Regions from separate parts of the Streptomyces sp. NPDC018000 genome, predicted to be linked through region 2. Evidence: riboswitches for the same ligand, from Rfam matches in the RefSeq annotation. Region 2 holds a riboswitch; each other region holds the start of a gene.

Region 1 (5,495 bases), on a different contig from region 2:
GAAGCCGAGGCGCGTGCCGCTGTGCGGCCGCAGCACCGCGCCGATGTGGAGGCGGCGCTGGACCGGATACGTGATGCCCGCATCCCGATCCTGAACATCGACCTGATCTACGGCATCGCCGGGCAGACCGAGGAAAGCTGGCGCGCCTCGCTGGACGCGGCGCTCGGCTGGCTGCCGGAGGAGATGTATCTCTATCCGCTGTATGTCCGCCCGCTGACCGGTCTCGGGCGGTTCGGCACCGACGGCGAGGCAGCGGCGGACGCTGCCTGGGACGAACAGCGACTGCGGCTGTACCGCTCGGGCCGGGACCACCTCCTCGCCCACGGCTACGAGCAGGTGTCCATGCGCATGTTCCGCCGCGCCGACGCTCCGCGGACGGACGGCCCCGACGACTACGCCTGTCAGACCGACGGCATGATCGGCCTGGGGTGCGGCGCCCGTTCGTACACCTCGAAGCTGCACTACTCCTTCGACTATGCGGTGGAGATGCGCGAGATACGGGCGATCATCGACGGCTACACCGGGACCGAGGACTTCTCGCGCGCCGAGGTCGGGCGGTACATCGACGGCGACGAGGCGCGCCGCCGCCACCTCCTGCAGTCGGTCCTCCAGGCCGAGGGGCTGCAACTGGCCGACTACCGGGAACGGTTCGGCACCTCCCCGGCCGATGACTTCCCCGCTGAACTGGCCCGGTTCGAGGCGCGCGGCTGGCTCGACACGACGGCCGGGGCGCCCGGCCTGCTGCGGCTCTCCCCCGAGGGGCTGGCCCACTCCGACGCGCTGGGCCCCGAACTCTTCTCCCCCGACGTACGGGCCGCGATGGCCGCGTACGAACTGAAGTGAGCGCGCCCATGGATCTGACCATTCTCTACCGCGGACCGCTCGCGTCCTGCGACTACGACTGCCCGTACTGCCCGTTCGCCAAGCGGCGCGACAGCCGGGAGCAGCTGCGCGCCGACCGCGCCGCGCTGGAGCGGTTCACTGCGTGGGCCACGGCGCAGACAGGCGACCGGATCTCGGTCCTGTTCACCCCGTGGGGCGAGGGTCTGGTCCGCTCCTGGTACCGGCGTGCGCTGGTCGAGCTGGCGCAGCTGCCGCACATCGGCAGGGTCGCGATCCAGACCAATCTCAGCAGCCGTACGGGGTGGCTGGCAGAGGCGGGTGACGCCGGCCGCGAGAAGATCGCGCTCTGGTGCACGTACCACCCGGGACAGACGCCGTACGGGCGGTTCCTGACCAAGTGCCGGGAGCTGACCGCGCTCGGCATCCGCCACAGCGTCGGTGTCGTCGGTCTCGACGACCATCTCGACGAGGCACGGCGGCTGCGTGACACCCTGCCGGACGAGGTCTATCTCTGGGTGAACGCCGCGGAGGGACACACCTACACGGATGAGGAAGCGGACCGCTGGACGGACCTCGACCCGCTCTTCCCCTACAGCCGGCATCCGCACCGATCGGCCGGGCTGCCCTGCCGGACGGGCGAGTCGGTCATCTCGGTGGACGGCGCCGGCACGGTGCGGCGCTGCCATTTCGTCCCGGCGGAGCTCGGCAATCTCTACGACGGGAGCTACCGGCGCTCTCTCGGCCCACGGGCCTGTCCGCTGGCCGTCTGCGACTGCCACATCGGCTATGTACATCTGGAGACGCTGCCGCTGTACGACGTCTTCGCGGGCGGTGTGCTGGAACGGATACCGGCGCCGCCGTTGTCGCCCCTCGCCGGACGAACCTGAACCTCGAGCCCGTCCGGCGAGCGAGGGCACTACGGTGGCGGCACTAGAGCGGCAGGAGATCCGGCCGCTTCGCCTCGACATGGTCGCCGGATGACTCGCCGCGCAGCCGCCGTCCGATCCACGGGACCAGGTACTCGCGCGCCCAGTGGATGTCGTCGCGCCGTACTTCGAGCGTGCCGCGCTGTGCCTGCGGCGGCCATTCCTGGTCCGGGTCGGCCGGCACGTCGATGCCGAGGACCTGGGCGGCGCGCAGCGCGACCCTGGTGTGCCCCTCGGGCGACAGATGGAGCCGGTCGTCGTCCCAGGCGCGCCTGTCCTGAACGGACCGCAGCGACCACAGGTCGAGGACCGGGCAGTCGTAGCGGTCGGCGATGGATCGCACATGGGCGGTGTAAGTGGCGATCTTGCCGCGCAGATGGCGCAGCACGGGAACGCCTCGGGTGTCGAAGCCGGTGGTGACCAGGACGGTACCGACCGATTCGGTCAGCTCGGCGACCGCGCGCTCGAAACGCTCTGCCACGTCGTCGGGGTCGGTGCCGGGCCTGATGATGTCGTTGCCGCCCGCGCAGAAGCTCACCAGGTCGGGTGCGAGCTCCTTGGCGCGCGGTACCTGCTCCTCGACGATCTGATCGAGGAGGCGTCCGCGTACGGCGAGATTGGCGTACCTGAAGTTCCTGTGAGCGGAGCCTTCGGTGCTTGCCCCCGCATCGGGGTCAGGCAGTTGGTCCGCGAGAAGTACCGCGAAACGGTCCGCCCAGCCGACGAGGGTTCCGTCCGGGCCGGGGTCGCCGACTCCCTCGGTGAAGCTGTCGCCAATCGCTGCGTACGACCCGATGACGCCAGGTCGGTTGATGACGCCATGTTGATTTTTTCTCGAATCGTCTGCCACGACGGCTTATCCTGCACGGCCGAATGTGACCTACGCGACCGTAATAAGGGGTTGACGGGTGGTGAGATAGACCACCCGGTCAGGTTTTGGCAAAGGGGAATAAGGCCGACCGTCACATAGGGGTCGCCGTTCCCATGTGCCGGTCGGCCTGAGCAGAAGGGGCAGTGCGCCGCCGCGCACCGTCCCTTCCGTGCTGCTCAGGTCATGCTGTGTCGCTCAACTGCTCAGCGGTTCGACTCAGACGTGGATGCCGTGCGAAGCCAGGTAGGCGATCGGGTCGATGTCCGAGCCGTACGCCGGGCCCGTGCGGACCTCGAAGTGCAGGTGCGGGCCGGTGGCGTTGCCGGTGGCGCCGGAGAGGCCGATCTGCTGACCGGTACTCACGGTCTGGCCCGCGGAGACGGAGATCGAGGACAGGTGGCCGTACTGCGAGTAGTGGCCGTCGGCGTGCTTGATGACGACCTGGTTGCCGTACGCACCACCCCAGCCGGCGGTGACGACGGTGCCGGAGGTGATGGCCTTCACGCTGGTGCCGGTGGAGACGGGGAAGTCGATCCCGGTGTGGCTGCCGCTGGACCAGTTGGAGCCGGAGGCGCGGTATCCAGTGGTGTGGTTGCCGGGGACCGGGTGGCTGTAGCCGGAACTGCTGCTCCGGCCGGACGGGGCGGAGGTCTTGGACTCCGTGGCTGTCGAGACGTTGGCCGGGGCGGACTTGGCCGGGGCGGACTTCTCCGCGGCCGACGAGGGCACCGAGGGGGCCTTCGACGGGAGAGTTGCGCCCGCACCGGCACCGGTGGGCGCGGAGTGGCCCGACGCGTTGCCGCCGAGCGTCAGCTTCATGCCCGGGAAGATCAGGTTGGGGTCTTCGCCGACGACCTCGCGGTTGTCCTGGTACAGCTTCTGCCAGCCACCGTCGACCTTTTGCTCGGCGGCGATCTTCGACAGGTAGTCACCGGAGACAACGGGGTACGTCGTGGCGGCTTCCTGCTTCTGCGCGACCGGCTCGGCCGGGGCGGCGTGTGTGGCGGCGGAGGCCGACTGCGGGGCGGCCGGGGCGGCCTGCTCCGCGGCGTGGGCACCGGTGGCGCCGAGCAGCGGCAGAGCGATGACAGCGCCGCCGGCGCTCACGGCGGCCACGCCACGGGCGATGGTGCTGGACTTCCTACGACGGTGCTTACCCGATATGGGCATGACGTGCTTCCTCTCCGGCGCCTGCGAGGTGAGCTGTCGGGTTCGGGCTGGAGATGCCCGGCCGCGCCGAGCGCGACTTCACCCCTAGCCGGCCGGATTTCTCCGGTCGGCGGCCTACCTGGTTCCCCCGCTCCTGCCACACGATGAGTGGGTGCGAATTCCGGACGGCGGCAGGATTAGGCGGTCCGTCCGGATTGACGGCGACCGTAAGCGAGTCGGGACGGAGAGAACAAGCCACTGGTTCCGTTCCGGAATGCACGCCGGAAATCGGCGCGGAATTCCGGTCACACTCCGTGGATTAAGGATCTTGAATTTCCGTGCCGCGCACGGAATACCCAACCGTGCCGTCAGCACTCACCGTCACGGATATGATCCCGCTCACGAGAGGGAAGCCATCTCACGCACAAACGGGATATGTTGGGGTAAATGCATCCATTACGGACATGCCATGCCCCATCATTCGCGCCGGAGTCTCGGAACCCGCGCGTCGAGACCCCTGAGCCGGTCGATCAGCGGGCACAGGGCACCCACATGCTCGATCCAGAGCTTCTGCTGATGCTCCTTGCCCGGCCGGCCCGCTTCGGTGAAGCAGCGGTTGAAGTCCCCTTTCACATAGCCGACGGGCGCACTGGAGAGCAGCGCGTTTCCCATTGCGCCCACAGATGGTTCCGCACATCGGTGCGGGCCGGATCGAGTACCAATTGATTGCGGACTCGGTCCGTGCCCGCCCTGGGAAATGCTGCATCCAGTCGGGGCGTGCGCGATAGAGATCACTGTCGGCATTGACCATTTCCGACTCGCCCCGGATACCGAATTGCATGCCGAGTCCATGCACTTCGTCGGCGAGCGGCTTCAGCCCACCGGGAAGGCGTCCGGATTCGGCGTCCGGTCACCGAGCCCGGCCCGGTCGCTGATGCGCCGTCCGAACCATGAGTCGTCCACGACGAACGGTTCTACGCCCATCGCGGCGGCTCGCTCGGCGAGGGCGCACCACTGCTCCTGCGAGAAATTCGCCGCAGGAGTAACGGAGTTCGCGGAAGTGTCGACGAGCAAAGACCAAGATGATTGCCTGAGGAATCAATGTCGTATCGTCGCGGGAGTGGCCTTGTCGGCGACTCGCGCCGGCACCAGACACTCCAGGAGTCACTGTGACGCAGCAGTTGCCGCAGATCCCGTCGACGGAACCCGAGCTCGCTGGTGTCCGCAACTTCCGCGATGTGGGCGGACTGCCCACCATGGACGGTCGGCGGGTGCGGTACGGACGACTCTTCCGCAGTGGTCACCTCGCGCACGCCACCGCCGAGGACGCCGCCTTCCTCGGCGGTCTCGGTCTGCACACGGTCTTCGACTTCCGCGATGCGGCCGACCACCGGCTCGACGGCCCGGATGTGGAGCTGCCGGGCGTACGGAATGTGAACATCCCGCTCTCCGACCCCGCCGACGGCTCCGAGTTCTGGCAGATGGTCCGCGACGGCGATCTCGACCAGCTGCGCTCGGTCCTGGCCGACGGCAAGGCAACGAACCGGATGATCACCTCGTACCGCGCGATCATCCGGGACCGTACCGCCGAGCACAGCCGGGTTCTGCACGCCCTGGCCGAGGACAGCGTTCCCGCGTTGATGCACTGCGCGGCGGGCAAGGACCGGGCCGGTCTGTCCATCGCGGTGTCACTGCTCGCGGTCGGC
Region 2 (5,495 bases):
CCGGCTCCGGCGGCTTGACAGCGACCGAGCACCGTCTGGCCAACGGCCTGCGCGTGGTGCTCTCCGAGGACCATCTGACCCCGGTCGCCGCGGTCTGCCTCTGGTACGACGTCGGCTCGCGCCACGAGGTCAAGGGACGCACCGGTCTGGCTCACCTCTTCGAGCACCTGATGTTCCAGGGCTCCGGCCAGGTCAAGGGGAACGGGCACTTCGAGCTGGTGCAGGGAGCCGGCGGTTCGCTCAACGGGACCACCAGCTTCGAGCGCACCAACTACTTCGAGACCATGCCCACGCACCAGCTGGAGCTGGCCCTCTGGCTCGAGGCCGACCGGATGGGCTCGCTGCTCGCCGCGCTCGACGAGGAGTCCATGGAGAACCAGCGCGACGTCGTCAAGAACGAGCGCCGCCAGCGTTACGACAATGTCCCCTACGGCACGGCGTTCGAGAAGCTGACGGCACTGGCCTACCCCGAGGGCCACCCGTACCACCACACGCCGATCGGTTCGATGGCGGACCTGGACGCCGCGACCCTCGAGGACGCCCGCACCTTCTTCCGTACGTACTACGCGCCCAACAACGCGGTGCTCTCGGTCGTCGGTGACATCGACCCGGAGCAGACCCTCGCCTGGATCGAGAAGTACTTCGGCTCCATCGCGTCCCATGACGGCAAGCAGCCGCCGCGCGACGGCACGCTCCCCGAGATCATCGGCGAGCAGTTGCGCGAGGAGGTGCGCGAGGAGGTGCCGGCGCGGGCGCTGATGGCCGCCTACCGGCTGCCGCACGACGGCACCCGTGAGTGTGACGCGGCAGACCTCGCGCTGACTGTGCTCGGCGGCGGTGAGTCGTCTCGGCTGCACAACCGCCTGGTCCGCCGTGACCGTACGGCCGTGGCAGCCGGGTTCGGGTTGCTGCGGCTGGCCGGTGCGCCCTCGCTCGGCTGGCTGGACGTCAAGACGTCCGGCGGCGTCGAGGTGCCGCAGATCGAGGCCGCGGTCGACGAGGAGCTGGCCCGGTTCGCTGCCGAGGGCCCCACGCCCGAGGAAATGGAGCGTGCGCAGGCCCAGTTGGAGCGCGAGTGGCTGGACCGGCTCGGTACGGTCGCCGGCCGCGCCGACGAACTCTGCCGGTTCGCCGTGCTGTTCGGCGATCCGCAGCTCGCTCTGACCGCCGTACAGCGGGTGCTCGATGTCACCGCGGAAGAGGTCCAGGCGGTCGCCAAGGCCCAGTTGCGCCCCGACAACCGCGCGGTGCTGGTCTACGAGCCGGTTGAATCGGCCGAGCCCGCAGACGCAGCGGCCGCCGAGACCGGCGCCGACGACACTGACGACACCGACGCGCACGAAGGAGCGGACAAGTGACCGACGCTGCCGCGACTGGAGTTTCGATGCAGTACCACCCGCAGCCGGCCCCCGGCGTCGCCCGCCCCTGGGCCTTCCCCGCTCCGGAGCGGGGCGCCCTGCCCAACGGCCTCACGGTGCTGCGCTGCCACCGCCCCGGCCAGCAGGTCGTGGCGGTCGAGATCTTCCTCGACGCCCCGCTGGACGCCGAGCCCGAGGGCCTCGACGGCGTGGCCACGATCATGTCGAGGGCGCTGTCCGAGGGAACCGACAAGCACACCGCCGAGGAGTTCGCCGCCGAGCTGGAGCGCTGCGGCGCCACCCTCGACGCGCACGCCGACCACCCCGGCGTCCGGGTCTCCCTGGAGGTTCCGGCCTCCCGGCTGGCCAAGGCTCTCGCACTGGTCGCAGAGGCGCTGCGGGCGCCCGCGTTCGAGGACAGCGAGATCGAACGGCTGGTACGCAACCGGCTCGACGAGATCCCGCACGAGCAGGCCAACCCGGCCCGGCGCGCCGCCAAGCAGCTCTCCAAGGAGCTCTTCCCGGCTGCAGCGCGGATGTCGCGCCCGCGCCAGGGCACCGAGGAGACGGTGGAGCGGATCGACTCGGCGGCCGTGCGTGCCTTCTTCGACGCGCACGTGCGGCCGTCCGCGGCGACCGCCGTGGTCGTCGGCGACCTCACCGGCATCGACCTGGACGCCCTGCTCGCCGACACCTTCGGCGACTGGTCGGGAGACACCGCGGAGCCCCGTCCTGCCCCGCCGATCACCGCCGACGACACCGGCCGAGTGGTGATCGTCGACCGTCCGGGCGCGGTGCAGACGCAGCTGCTGATCGGCCGGATCGGCGCCGACCGGCACGACAGCGTATGGCCGGCCCAGGTGCTGGGCACATACTGCCTGGGCGGCACGCTCACCTCCCGGCTGGATCGTGTGCTGCGAGAGGAGAAGGGCTACACCTACGGCGTACGGGCCTTCGCTCAGGTGCTGCGGTCGTCGGCCCCGGATTCCGCCTCGGGGGCGACCGGTGCCGCGATGCTGGCCATCAGCGGATCGGTGGACACGGAGTCCACGGGGCCGGCGCTGAAGGACCTGTGGACGGTCCTGCGGACCCTGGCCGCGGAGGGGCTGACCGACGAAGAGCGCGAGACGGCCGTGCAGAACCTCGTGGGTGTCGCCCCGCTGAAGTTCGAGACGGCGGCCTCGGTCGCGGGCACCCTCGCCGACCAGGTCGAGCAGCACCTCCCGGACGACTACCAGGCACAGCTGTACGCCCGGCTCGCGGAGACCGGCACGGTCGAGGCGACCGCAGCGGTGGTCAACGCCTTCCCGGGTGACCGGCTGGTCACGATCCTCGTCGGTGACGCGGCACAGATCGAGGAGCCGGTCCGGGCCCTGGGCATCGGAGAGGTGTCGGTGGTCGCAGGCTGACGGTCGTACGCACCCGCCGCGGACGCCGGACGACCGGCCGGCCGGCCCGTCGGGTGTGCCGGTTCACCGGTCGACTGTCGCGTTCGACCGAGCACCGACCGCACCGGCCGGTCCACCGGCCCGCCACATTTCCGCATAACGGGACAAAAGGAATGCCCCTGTGAGTGAGATCTCGCCGGGGTATTCCTTTTTGTCCGTTCCGGTGGAGAGGTTGCCTGCCTGTCCTGTGGGATGCGCTACAAAACGGCCTGTCCGTTTGGTGAATGAAAGTGACCCCACTTAGCGTCGGCTGGGCTGTCCGTCACTCGTATGCCGCATCCGCGACGTACCGGGCAGCCATCGCCGAGTCCCCGTCAGGCGCGAGCCTGGGGAGCCGGGGACCCATGCAGTCCCTGGGGTGAATCGGATTCCTGAGCCTCGATGGGGCCGGGGCGTCCGTAGGAGACCTTCCTGCTCCGAACCCGTCAGCTAACCCGGTAGGCGAGAAGGAAGGAAAGGATCAGCCGCTTCATGGCGTTCACCCGTGCCACCGGGAAGCATCGTGCCCCGAGTCGACTGACGCGCAGGAGTGCGAAGATCGCCGGCGCCGCGACCCTGGCCACCACCGGCGTCATCGGCGGCATGGCCTCTCCGGCTCTCGCCGCGGACCCCTCCGTCAGCGACACCGGCCTGAACCAGCTCATAGCCATCGAGGGCGCCGTCGCCGACCAGATCGAAGCCCAGGCCGACGCGCAGAAGCGCCAGGCCGATGCCGCGGCGAAGGCGAAGGCGGAGGCCCGGCAGAAGGCGGAGGCCAAGAAGGAGGCCGAGGCCAAGAAGGAGGCCGAGGCGCGCGCCGAGAAGGCCCGCGCCGCCCGGTCTGCCGAGCGCACACGCCTGGGTTCCTTCCAGCTCCCGGTAGCTGGTTCGTATGTCACCACCGGCTACAAGTCGAGCGGTTCCCTCTGGTCCTCCGGCAGCCACTCGGGCATCGACTTCCACGCCGCGTCCGGCAGCCCCGTCGTCGCTGTCGGCGCCGGTACGGTCGTCGAGGCGGGCTGGGGCGGCGCGTACGGCAACAACGTCGTGTTGCGGATGGCGGACGGCACGTACACCCAGTACGGCCATCTCTCCTCGATCGGTGTCTCCGTCGGCCAGAGCGTCGGGGCGGGCCAGCAGATCGGCCTCTCCGGCTCGACCGGCAACTCCACCGGACCACACCTCCACTTCGAGGCCCGGACCGCGCCGTCGTACGGCTCCGACTTGGACCCCGTCGCATACTTGCGCGCCCACGGCGTCAACGTCTGACCGACGCTCCACCCGCAGCGCCCTTTCGAAGGCCCCGGCAGCACGCCGGGGCCTTCGCTGTGCCCGGCCTCCGCGCCTGCCGGCAGTACCCGCTCCTCGAGCCGTCCTGTGGCCAAGAGATATTCATGGATTTCCACCCGGCATCGGAAAGGCGACCGCATCGCAATGGAGCCGCGGCACAGGCGCCGGTCGGCCGTTTTGAGCTGTCCGAATTCTCTCCGGTCGTCGGGTTGGCGAAGCGAAAAAGCCGCGGCCCCGGACAAAGGGTGCCGCGGCTCTTTCGCGCGAAATGGTTCAGACGGTTTCCGGAAGCTCGTCGAGACCTTCGGCGACAAGCTTCGCCAGACGGTCCAGGGCGACTTCGGAGTCGTCGGCCTCGGACGCAAGCACGATCTCGTCGCCGCCGTGCGCGCCGAGACCGAGCACCGCGAGTATGGAGGCGGCGTTCACCGGGTCGCCGTCGGCCTTGGAGATCGTCACGGGGACGCCGGAAGCCGTGGCGGCACGGACGAAGATGGAAGCGGGACGGGCGTGCAGCCCCTCGGCCCAACCGACGTTGACGCGACGCTCAGCCATGGTTCCGCCCTTCACGAATCAATAGTTGTCTAGACCAGACTCTCATGCGGTGCGCGATTTTCCCGCCGAACCGCGGAATGCCCACAACCCGTGCGGTACCGCCGATCGGCCCCCTCAGACTGCCCTGGCCCCAAGCCCTACGCGACCGCTGACGGAGCCGTAGGCTTTGCGCATGCAGCCCTCGCCGGAGCAGAGTCCGCATCACGTGTACCCCGACCACTGGGAAGCGGACGTGGTCCTCCGCGACGGAGGAACCGCCCGGATCAGGCCCATCACCACGGACGACGCCGAACGGCTGGTCAGCTTCTACGAGCAGGTCTCCGACGAGTCGAAGTACTACCGCTTCTTCGCCCCGTACCCCCGTCTGTCCGACAGAGACGTGTACCGCTTCACCCATCACGACTACGTCGACCGGGTGGGGCTCGCGGTCACGGTCGGCGGCGAGTTCATCGCGACCGTCCGCTACGACCGGATCGACGAGCGGGGCAGGTCTGCCTCCGTACCCGCCGACGAGGCCGAGGTCGCCTTTCTGGTCCAGGACGCGCATCAGGGCCGGGGTGTGGCATCGGCGCTCCTCGAACACATCGCGGCCGTCGCCCGCGAGCGCGGCATCCGCCGCTTCGTGGCCGAGGTGCTGCCCGCCAACAACAAGATGATCAAGGTGTTCCGGGACGCCGGGTACACCCAGCAGCGCAGCTTCGAGGACGGCTCCGTCCATCTCACCCTGGACCTCGAACCGACCGCCGAGTCGCTCGCCGTGCAGCGCGGCCGTGAGCAGCGGGCCGAGGCGCGCTCCGTGCAACGGCTGCTCGCGCCCGGATCCGTCGCCGTCATCGGCGCAGGCCGCACTCCCGGCGGGGTCGGC
Region 3 (5,495 bases), on a different contig from region 2:
CGGGTGCGGATCGTCAACCGCGGTCACCCCGAGCCGCTCCTGCTGTACGCGGACGGGACGCTGGAGGTGCTGAGGCCCTCGGTGCCCGCACTGCCGCTCGGGATGGACCTGGGGGTGTGGCCCGACCGGGCGGACGAATGGGATCTGCCGGCGGGGGCGACCCTGCTCCTCTACACCGACGGTCTCTCCGAGGCGCGGAACGCCGATGGGGTCTTCTACGATCCGGCGGCCCGGCTGCGCGGTCGGATCTTTCCGGGGCCGGAGGAACTGCTGTCCGGGCTGACCGATGATGTACGGCTGCACACGGGCGGCGAGACGACCGACGACATGGCGCTGCTCGCGGTCGTACGTCCCGCGGAGGGGCAGCCGGACCGGCGCAGGATCGTGAGGATTGTGGGCCTGGAAGAGGCGTGACGGGTGGGTCGGGTGCATCGCGCGGGCCCGCTGACTCGCGCGGGTCGGGTGCTTCGCGCGGCCTGGGACGAGGCCTTGGGCGGAGGACGCCACCGTACGTAATCGAAAGGCGTCGCTCCGCATAACAATTGACGCAACGTCAGAAACTGGGTAGTGACTGAGAGGCAATCAACTCGCCCGATTCCACCCGGTTGTGCCGGTAAAGTCCAGGCCAAAGACCTGAACGATCAGTGGGAACAGCTTGGAATCAGGCCCCTGCGTCTATTAACGTTCGATAACGCAGCGCGGTCGTCCCAGCCGTCGTCAGTGGCGGCACCGTGCGCGAGCGCCGAATTCCGCAAGGGAACCGGGGAACCATCTACATGGGGTGAATCGGACACCTGTGTCTCGTGAGAGGCAGAGGCGCCCGTAGGAGACCTTCCTGCTCCGAACCCGTCAGCTAACCCGGTAGGCGAGAAGGAAGGAAAGGAGTGCGCCCCCGTGGCGTCCAACAAGCCTGCCCCCGAGGCCCCCTCTCGGTTCAGCCCCGAGTTCAGTTCCGACGTCGGTGCTGACGTCGGATCCGGTTTCGGCTCCGACCACGGAACCACCGCGACGAGGACGGCGTTCGGCACCGATTACGGCACCGATTACCGCACCGAGCCGGGCGGCGACTTCACCGGTGAGTTCGGCAGCCAATTCGGTTCCGACGGCAACGGTGAGCCCGACAGGAGCTGGGGCGAGTGGAACCCCACCGAGGAGTCCGTCCGCCCCGTACGCGGCAAGCACCGCATCGCCAAGCAGCGCAACGGACTTGCCCGTAGCTCCACGGTGCTCGGGGTGGGCGTCATCGCGGCAGTCGGCGCGGGCGGCATGGCCAGCGCGCAGAGCAAGCCGCCGGTCTCCATCTCCCTTCCCGACTCCATCTCGGACAACCTCCCCGACGCCAAGTCCCTTCCCGGTGTGGGCTCGCTGCTCTCCGGTGAGTCCGAGGACGACAAGGCCGAGGCCGCCGCTGCTGCCCCGCTCACCACTGCCGGCCTCACTACCGCCGAGGCCGAACAGGGCGCGACGGATGCGGGCGAGGCACTCCGCGCCCGCATCCTCCAGCAGGCCGAGCAGCAGCAGGCCGCCGCCGACGCCGACGCCAGGGCGGCCCAGGAGAAGGCGGCCGCGGAGAAGGCCGCCGCCGAGGCCAAGAAGCAGCAGGATGCGGCCGAGGCCAAGGCCGCCGCCGAGAAGAAGAAGGCGGAGGAGAAGGCCAAGGCGAAGGCCGAGGCGCTGCGGCTTGCCAAGCTCGCCGCCAGCTACGCCATCCCGACCTCGTCGTACACGATCACCTCGACCTTCGGCCAGGCCGGCTCGATGTGGTCCTCCGGACACCACACCGGCCTCGACTTCGCGGCGCCGACCGGCACCCCGATCAAGGCCGTACACGGCGGCACCATCAAGTCGGCGGGCTGGTCCGGTTCGTACGGCTACCACACGGTGCTGGAGCTCGAGGACGGTACGGAGGTGTCGTTCTCCCACCAGTCCTCGATCGGCGTCAGCGTCGGCCAGAAGGTCGCCACCGGTGACACCATCGGCCGGGTCGGCGCGACCGGCAATGTCACGGGCCCGCACCTCCACCTGGAGGTCCACACCCCCGACGGTACGGGCATCGACCCGATGGCCTGGCTGCGCGCCAAGGGCCTCAACCCCTGATCCGCCGGCCCGCCTTTCGGCCCGCTTGATCCGAGCCGGTTCTTGCAGTCCTGACGCTCACTGTTCCTAACCAGTGCGCGTGAGTGGGTCCTGGACCCACTGCTGCGTTCTGGGCGCATCCCGAACGGTGTTGGATGCGCTGGGTTCCCGCTTTCGCGTCCCGTTCGGCGGCACGCCTCCAGGGGCGTGATCCGTTGCGGGTGGGCGGGTTCCCTCACGCCCCCGAGTGCCTGGTGGGGCCTGGGCGGTCCGATGCCCCGCACGATCACTCCGGTCGTGTGGGGGCGGTGCCGTCCGACGCCTGATGGGGTGTCCGAGGGCGCGGCGTCCGATCGCGATGCCGGCGGCATCGTGACGGGACATGGTGCGGTAAGGCCCTGGCGGCGCTCGACAGGGTCGCCCAGGAGCACGACGCGGAGATCGCGACCGTCGCGCTTGCGTGGCTCGCGTCCCGGCCGACCGTCGCCGCGCCGATCGCCTCGGCCCGTACGGTCGAGCAGCTGCCCGCGCTGGTGGCCGTCGCCGGCCTCTCGCTGACCGAGCAGGAACTGGCCGATCTCACCGAGGCATCCGCCTGACGAGGGCTACTGCGGCGGCGGCCGGTGCGAGTTGAGACAGGGGTTGTGGCCGTAGCCGCCGTACTGCGCGGGCTGCGGGAACGGGTACGCGTACGGGGGCGTCGACAGGGGGTGGGGGCGCAGGAGGCCCATGGCCTGCGCCGCGTACGTCAGGGCGGGAGCGGCCACTTCCCTGCGTTGCCAGAGGTGGTGCAGCAGCTCCAGCTCGCGTTCGGGGAAGTCCGGGCCCGCCGTCCCGCGGCGGGCCTGTAGGCGCAGCGAGGCCAGTGACGTCGCGAACGATTCGTATTCGGCGACGGCGCGGGCGGCAGCCCTGCCGTGGGCCTCGGCCTGTGCTTTGGCATGAGCACTGACCCGGGCCGAGGGCCTGCGCCCGGGCGACACATGGCCCGGCCCGAACGCCGGCGCGTACCCCGGTCCGTACGGGCCTCCCCAGGCTGCGGCGGCGTGTCGTTGGCGTGCCGCTTCGCGTGCCATGCCGCGGGCCCGCATCGAGGAGAGGGCGAGCGGTTCGGCGGGGGTCAGCCAGCCGGCCGCAGCATAGGCCGGAAGCTCGGCGGAGAGCATACGCAGCTCCCGCTGGCGCGACCAGATCGCCAGCCAGGTCACCAGGCCGAAGACCGGGACCATGAACACCCCGTACACGGCATAGAAGCCGTACGGGCCGAATGACGCCGACCCGTTCCACAGGGCGTGCATGCCCATGGCGAGGACGAGACCCAGCAAAGGCAGTGCGATGCGGCGGATCCGGCGGTGCTTCGGAGTGACCGCGGCCAGCCCGAAACCTATTCCGGTCAGCACCGTGAAGAGCGGATGCGCGAACGGCGACATCACCGCCCTCACGAAGAACGTCGCGGCAGTCACCGAGGCGATGCCCGAGGTGCCTATCTGCTGGTCCTCACCGAAGGCGGTGCCCAGATAGAGGATGTTCTCGGTGAAGGCGAAGCCGCTCGCGGTGAAGCCGGCGATGACGACACCGTCGACGATCCCGTGGAATTCCCGCCTTCGGAACAGGAAGATCAGCAGGACGGCCGCGGCCTTGGCGCTCTCCTCGACGACCGGCGCTATGACCGTGGCGCCGAGGGTGTCGGCGTCCGACGGGTCGGCGGCGGCCGTGGCTATCCAGCGGGTCGCGAACGAATTCGCGGTGATCGCGACCAGGGCGGCCGCGAACGCACCCCAGGCGAAGGAGAACAGCAGATTCCGCCACGGTGCCGGTTCGACCCGGTCCAGCCAGCGGAACGCCGCCATCAGGAGAGGAACGGGCAGCACGGCGAGACCCAGACCTACGAGAAAGCCCTCGGTGCCCGTCTGGTCACGGACCAGGGCCAGGATCGCCAGACCGCACAGCGCGAGCACCGTGAACACGGCCGCTATGCGGAATGTCCTGCTGCGCCACACCATGCCGACGCGGCGTGGCCGGTAACGCCAGTGCTTGCGCTCCGGCACGGAAGCCAGGATCTCGCCGACCCGCTGCTCCTCGAGAAGCGGGACGGCCGGCTGTGACTGCCGCTGCTGGACAGACCCGTCGGACACCATCCGACGACCCTAACGATCAGCACTGACAGCCGGCCACGGGGCGACGGGTCCGTCAGGTCCCGTCGCCGGCTGCGCCCGCGGGTCTCAGCGGCGGGCGAAGAGCAGGTCGTGCACGACATGGCCCTTGTCGAGGCCCTGCCCCTCGAACCGGGTCAGCGGCCGGAACGCAGGGCGCGGCGCATAGCCGCCGTCCGTCTGGGTGTTTTCGAAGAGGGGGTGCGCGGTCAGCACCTCCAGCATCTGCTCGGCGTACGGCTCCCAGTCGGTCGCACAGTGGATCACGGCCCCCGGCTTCAGCCGCTGCGCCACCAGATCGAGGAACTCCGGCTGGATCAGCCGCCGCTTGTGATGGCGCTTCTTGGGCCACGGGTCGGGGAAGTACACCCGCAGCCCGTCCAACGAGTCCGGCTTCAGCATCTCGCGCAGCAGGATGATCGCGTCACCGTTGGCGACCCGGATGTTGGACAGGCCGTTCCGGTCCGCGAGACCGAGCAGATTGCCCTGGCCCGGGGTGTGCACATCGACGGCGAGAATGCCCGTACCCGGGTCGTCGGCCGCCATTTCCGCTGTGGCCTCACCCATTCCGAAACCGATCTCCAGTACGACCGGGAGCCCGTCGAACAGAGTGGGCAGGTCGAGGAGGCGCTGCCCGTCGATGTCCAGGCCCCACTTCGGCCAGAGCCGCAGCAGGGCGTCCTCCTGGCCGGGCGTGACGCGGCTGCGGCGCGGCTGGAAGCTGCGGATCCGGCGCTCGTGGTGCGATCCGGCCGGATCGATCGCGGGTCCGCCGGGGAAGCGCGGCTCCTGGCGCAGCCTGCGCTGCCGCTCGAAGGAGGCGGCGCGCAGATCGTCCGGAATCCCGGCCACGGCATCGCGGGACTTCGGGGCGGAAGGATTCGCGGAGGGATCTGCGGAGGGGTTCAGGGACTCAGACACAATGCCCCGATTCTACGGCGGGCGGTTTCCACTCCGTCCCCCGTGCCCGGAGCAGCGCCCTGCGTGCCACCTCCCGCCCGATGGGCAGGGAGGCCGTCGCGGCGGGCGACGGGGCGTTCAGCACGTGCACGGTGTGCGGGGCCTCGCGGATCAGGAAGTCGTCCACCAGGGTGCCGTCCCGCAGCACGGCCTGGGCCCTGACCCCGGCCGGGGCCGGACGCAGATCGGACTCCGTGACCTCGGGCAGCAGCCGCTGCACGGCTGTCGTGAACGCCCGCTTCGACAGTGAACGGTGCACCTCGCCCGCCCCGTACCGCCAGTGTCTGCGCGCGATCTGCCAGGTGC

Evidence for each region. Region 2 has a riboswitch for cyclic di-AMP ahead of ACH4EW_RS14015 (M23 family metallopeptidase). Riboswitches for the same ligand answer to the same signal wherever they lie in the genome.
Region 1: it holds a riboswitch for cyclic di-AMP, as region 2 does, so the genes downstream of both, ACH4EW_RS15285 (peptidoglycan DD-metalloendopeptidase family protein) here and ACH4EW_RS14015 (M23 family metallopeptidase) in region 2, are expected to answer to the same signal.
Region 3: it holds a riboswitch for cyclic di-AMP, as region 2 does, so the genes downstream of both, ACH4EW_RS04535 (M23 family metallopeptidase) here and ACH4EW_RS14015 (M23 family metallopeptidase) in region 2, are expected to answer to the same signal.

The regions. Positions count from the first base shown of each region.
Region 1 is NZ_JBIRGM010000005.1:197,691-203,185, forward strand. Features, by position in the region: gene ACH4EW_RS15270 (STM4012 family radical SAM protein) at 1-843, shown strand, start outside; gene ACH4EW_RS15275 (STM4011 family radical SAM protein) at 852-1,730, shown strand; gene ACH4EW_RS15280 (SGNH/GDSL hydrolase family protein) at 1,774-2,619, opposite strand; gene ACH4EW_RS15285 (peptidoglycan DD-metalloendopeptidase family protein) at 2,857-3,810, opposite strand; cyclic di-AMP (ydaO/yuaA leader) riboswitch at 3,816-3,974, opposite strand; partial or broken gene ACH4EW_RS15290 (alpha-galactosidase) at 4,306-4,821, opposite strand; gene ACH4EW_RS15295 (tyrosine-protein phosphatase) at 4,959-5,495, shown strand, end outside.
Region 2 is NZ_JBIRGM010000004.1:542,038-547,532, reverse strand. Features, by position in the region: gene ACH4EW_RS14025 (M16 family metallopeptidase) at 1-1,358, shown strand, start outside; gene ACH4EW_RS14020 (M16 family metallopeptidase) at 1,385-2,767, shown strand; cyclic di-AMP (ydaO/yuaA leader) riboswitch at 3,098-3,265, shown strand; gene ACH4EW_RS14015 (M23 family metallopeptidase) at 3,278-4,054, shown strand; gene ACH4EW_RS14010 (HPr family phosphocarrier protein) at 4,349-4,630, opposite strand; gene ACH4EW_RS14005 (GNAT family N-acetyltransferase) at 4,803-5,495, shown strand, end outside.
Region 3 is NZ_JBIRGM010000002.1:16,157-21,651, reverse strand. Features, by position in the region: gene ACH4EW_RS04540 (PP2C family protein-serine/threonine phosphatase) at 1-414, shown strand, start outside; cyclic di-AMP (ydaO/yuaA leader) riboswitch at 731-883, shown strand; gene ACH4EW_RS04535 (M23 family metallopeptidase) at 895-2,097, shown strand; partial or broken gene ACH4EW_RS04530 (IS200/IS605 family accessory protein TnpB-related protein) at 2,164-2,466, opposite strand; partial or broken gene ACH4EW_RS04525 (aldo/keto reductase) at 2,469-2,675, shown strand; gene ACH4EW_RS04520 (PrsW family intramembrane metalloprotease) at 2,682-4,211, opposite strand; gene trmB (tRNA (guanosine(46)-N7)-methyltransferase TrmB) at 4,299-5,081, opposite strand; gene lhgO (L-2-hydroxyglutarate oxidase) at 5,143-5,495, opposite strand, start outside.